2 regions of the Erysipelatoclostridium sp. An15 genome follow, and region 2 is predicted to be linked to the other one. Evidence: a T-box and tRNA genes for the amino acid it is inferred to sense, from the RefSeq annotation. Region 2 holds a T-box; the other holds one or more tRNA genes.

Region 1 (2,497 bases), on a different contig from region 2:
TTATATATTCCAAATAAAAATCATCCTGTTCATCTTGGTCAATTGCTATCTGTTCCATTTCCATTGTTACTATACTTACATCTGTTTTATATTCATATTTTAAAAGTATTCCCGTTTGTTTGTCAACAAATAAAGATATAGTCCCCTTATTATAAACCGTATCATCAATAGTCCCTTCAACAACAAATACTTCTCGATCAAGAAAATCAGTATTGTCTTTAATATCATAATTATCATATTTCATTCCTAACTGATATAAAGCAATTTCTTCTGGAAATACATATGGTGCAACATCACCATATAAATCATTTGCAACCCGAGTACTACTAAAATTATCAATTCTTTCTTGAAGTGATAAATCCCGATATTTAAACAAATTATTATTGGCACTAACTTGTTCTACGATCATTTTTTTCTCTTTTATCAATTCACTCAAATCATTATTCTTTAAATCATCAATATTGCCATTATAAAAATACATCTTTTCACTATCTCTAAAAAAACATTGCTCATTAAATCCAGTAGAAGAAACCTGATAAATAAAACTATGATAATCAGGCACATTAATTTGAAAATCATATTTTATCTGCTGCATTTGTCCTTGATAATCCATTGTCAGTACCATTGAACCATTTACATAATTATAATAATCAACACTATTTGCCATTAATAATAACAAATTGTTTTTCCCATCTTGATTATTTTTAAAATTCTGATTGTTTTTCAAAACCTCATTTTTAATTGTTAATACTTTTTCATTTTCTTTAGCGCTAGTTACTTTTTTAGCATCAGCATCTTGACAACCACATAACAAAAGTAATGCTATTATTAATAAATATCTACCCTTCATCACATATCACCCATATAGAATTTAAGCATATTTATTTATAAAACATTGTAGAAATCCATAGAAACACTCAAAAGTTCTTAAATTATATCAATAAATTACAAATATATTAAAAAAACTCTTTACAGATTAAAAAAAATATGTTATTTTATTTAGGCACTGAAAAAAGACCCGCTAGCTCAGTCGGTAGAGCATCTGACTTTTAATCAGAGGGTCAGGCGTTCGAATCGCCTGCGGGTCACCATTCTAAGTATCCAAGATGAACTGAGTTCATCTTTTTTCATATAATCAAGGAGTAATGATATGATTAAAATTTTATTTATCTGTTTAGGGAATATATGTCGTTCTCCAATGGCAGAATTTGTTTTTAAAGATTTAGTTGAAAAAGAAGGTTTAAGTAATCATTTTTTTATTCAATCAGCCGGCACTTGTGGTGAAGTCGGTTCTCCTGTTCATTATGGAACCCAAAACAAACTACAACAATATCATATTTCTACTAGCGGTAAAGTCGCTATGCAATTAAAAAAATCGGATTACAAAAATTATGATTATTTAATAGCAATGGAAACTAGAAATGTAAATGGCATTTTAAGAATTGTCGGTAATGACAAAGAAAATAAAATATATCGTTTACTAGATTTTTCAAAACAACCTCGTGATATTGCTGATCCTTGGTATACTGGTAATTTTGATGTTACCTATGATGATGTTTATGAAGGTTGTTTAGATTTTTTAACATATTTAAAGCAACACCATAATTTATAGTGTTGCTTTTTCTTTTTCATTATTTTGTTTAATATATTCTGCAATAGTTTTATCACTATATCCTAATAAATATCCAAATTGATAAGCTAAAGAGTTTCTAACTTGTTCATATTTATTATTTTTTAAAGCCTGCCTTTTTTCTTCTTTTAATTCTTGATATTTTTTAATATCTTCATCGTTTCGATAAAAAATAATATTATAAGTATTTAGATTCATTGACATTGCAAACAAATCAGTAATTAAAGGATCATCGTCTAAAAAATAACGAATGTGATACTGATTAGTAATTTTTTCTACAAACCCTAAATAACTATCTTGATCTTGTTTTGTTTTAAAAGGATGTGCTAAGGCAATTTTTTTAACACCAGCTTTAACCATTTCACAAAAACAATCCATTACCCCACAACGATATGAATATTCATCTATAACTATTTCCTGTTTTTGATTTTTCCAATCATCTTCTAAAATAGCCATTAAAATAGTATCACCATAATTATCGCCATCTTTAATCGAATCTTTTAATATGCCCTCTTGTTTAAATCCCGCTTTTTTATAACTATGAATAGCTCGTGGATTAAATGAGAAAACTTCTAATTCTACTCGATGTAATTTTAAAGTATCAAAAGCAAATGCTAATGTATTTTTTATTGCCCAGCTGCCAATCCCACGATTACGAGAATTATTATGAAATAAAGCAACTCGATAATTCGCACATTTCAAATCTTGATCTATTTCATTTAAAACACTTTCACCGATTATATGCCCTTTAGGTTCAACAATAACAAAATCATAGCGATCTTTAGCGTCAATACACTGTTTAAAAAAACTAACAACTTCTTCTTGAGTATATGATGTTTTTGAGCCTGTAAATCTAGCCACTTCAAT
Region 2 (2,497 bases):
TCTTCTACATATTTTTCAAAGAATTCATTAATGATATGACCATATTCATAATGTGGTTCTACTTCAATACCATGTTCTTTAGCTAATTCTTTAGCTTGTTCAAAAGTCATATCTCCTGCAAAATCAATTCCTGTTTTTTCTTTTATTGCTTCTGTCATAGAAATACGTTTAAATCCAGGAGCTAAAGAAATTTTATGTCCTTTATATTCAATATCATATGTACCACAAACTTCATTAGCTGCATTAGAAATGATTCCTTCAGTTAAATCCATCATTCCTTCTAAGTCACTGAAAGCTTTATAAACTTCAATTGTTGTAAATTCTGGATTATGTGTTCTATCCATTCCCTCATTTCTAAATAAACGTCCAATTTCATAAACAGCATCCATACCACCAACAATTAATCTTTTTAAAGATAATTCAGTAGCAATACGTAAATAATAGTTCATATCTAATGTATTGTGATGAGTGATAAATGGACGAGCAGCTGCACCACCTAAAATAGGATTTAATACTGGTGTTTCTACTTCTACATATCCCTTACTATCTAAATAATGTTGAATTGAACGAATAATTTTAGGTCTTGTAAATGCGATTTTACGAGCATCTTCATTCATAATTAAATCAACATAGCGACGACGATAACGTTCTTCAACATCAGTTAAACCATGATATTTTTCTGGTAATGGGCGTAAAGCTTTTGTTAAGTGAGTATAGCTAGATACTTTAATTGAACATTCACCTGTATTAGTCATGAATACAATTCCTTTTACACCTACAATGTCTCCAATATCACCTTTTTTGATGATTTCATATACATCTTCACCAACAGTATCCTTACGGATATATAATTGGATTTGTCCATCACGATCTTGAATATGCATGAAACATACTTTACCTTTACGACGTTTAGTCATAATTCTTCCAGCAACGCTAACTTCAATAGCTAACTCTTCTAATTCTTCATGAGTTTTATCACCATATGTTTCTTTAATTTCTTTTGAATAAGCTGTTACATCAAATCTTTGACCAAATGGATCAATTCCTTTTTCTACTAATTCTTTTAACTTTTCGCGGCGAACTAATTCTTGTTCACTAAACTTTCTTTCTTCCATTTTCTCCTCCTAAAATATAAAAAGCTTCCATCCGCAAGGGACGAAAGCTATCGTGGTACCACCCTAATTCGTTAATAAGTCACCTTATTAACCTCATCAACTATCTAATAATAGTCTTGCCTGTAACGTGGCTCACGTTATCTAATCAATTTAAGTATCCTAGATACGGCTCCTAGTCTTTATTCATTGTACCATTCATTATCTCTTTCCACCAGCCGAGACTCTCTATAATTTCAAAATACAATTACTCCTCTATTCATCGCCTTTATTTATACGTTGTAATCTTAACTTATCTAATCTTGCTTGTCAATATCAATCTTTCCAATACCACCACTTTAATTTATCTGGATCAGGATTTTTGGTATTAGCATAATAAACAACCATTCGATACATATATAGCTGACAACGATCTACTTCTAAATCCCGTAACTCACATTCTTTTTGATACATCTTTTCAGGATCAGCACCTTTTAATGATTCAATTGTGTTATATCCAATTAAATTTAATGATGCTTCAGTTGCTTTACCAACATAAGGTATTTTTCTAAGTTCGCCCATATAATCACCTTCTATTTAATTGTAACATAAAAGCCACTTATAGTGGCTTTTAGTCAATAGAAATTTAAGGTTTTGGCAACTACATTAGTAGTATAACCATACATAAATTTTTTATACTCATTATTTAAATTTGTTTAAAAGCATTATCAAGATCTTCTATTAAATCACAAATGTGTTCTGTTCCAATTGATAATCTAATCGTATTTGGTTTAATTCCAGAATTCAACAATTCTTGTTCATTCATTTGTGAATGAGTTGTACTAGCAGGATGAATAACTAGCGATTTTACATCTGCGACATTGGCTAGTAAAGAAAAGATTTCTAAAGAATCAATAAACTTCTTAGCTTCTAAAGCACCACCTTTAATTTCAAAAGTAAAGATAGAACCAGCACCATTTTTAAAATAACGCTTATATAAATGATTGTATGAACTATCTTTTAATGATGGATGATTTACTTTTTCAACTAATGGATGATTATTTAAATAATCTACAATTTTTAAAGCATTTTCAACATGTCGCTCTACTCTTAGTGATAGTGTTTCTACTCCCTGTAATAACAAAAATGCATTAAATGGGGAAATAGCAGCACCAGTATCACGTAGATAAATAGCTCTTATTCTTGTAATATAGGCTTTATTGCCAGCAACCTCATCAAAAACCACATTATGATAACTAGCATCTGGTTTTGTTAATTGTGGAAATTTACCAGAAGCTCGCCAATCAAAATTACCTGAATCAACTATTATTCCACCTAAGGTCGTACCATGACCACCAATAAATTTAGTTGCTGAATGAACTACAATATCACACCCATGTTCAATT

Evidence for each region. The T-box of region 2 lies ahead of lysS (lysine--tRNA ligase). A T-box ahead of a tRNA ligase gene usually reads a tRNA of that ligase, here a tRNA-Lys.
Region 1: it encodes a tRNA-Lys, which carries the amino acid that the T-box ahead of lysS (lysine--tRNA ligase) is inferred to sense. The anticodon was not compared.

Annotation. Positions count from the first base shown of each region.
Region 1 covers NZ_NFLA01000018.1:17,228-19,724, forward strand. Annotated here, with positions in the region: gene B5E92_RS07355 (hypothetical protein) at 1-850, opposite strand, end outside; tRNA gene B5E92_RS07360 (tRNA-Lys) at 1,016-1,091, shown strand; gene B5E92_RS07365 (low molecular weight protein-tyrosine-phosphatase) at 1,151-1,612, shown strand; gene B5E92_RS07370 (GNAT family N-acetyltransferase) at 1,607-2,497, opposite strand, start outside.
Region 2 covers NZ_NFLA01000009.1:1,821-4,317, forward strand. Annotated here, with positions in the region: gene lysS (lysine--tRNA ligase) at 1-1,115, opposite strand, end outside; T-box leader at 1,149-1,384, opposite strand; gene B5E92_RS04615 (helix-hairpin-helix domain-containing protein) at 1,428-1,673, opposite strand; gene B5E92_RS04620 (O-acetylhomoserine aminocarboxypropyltransferase/cysteine synthase family protein) at 1,798-2,497, opposite strand, start outside.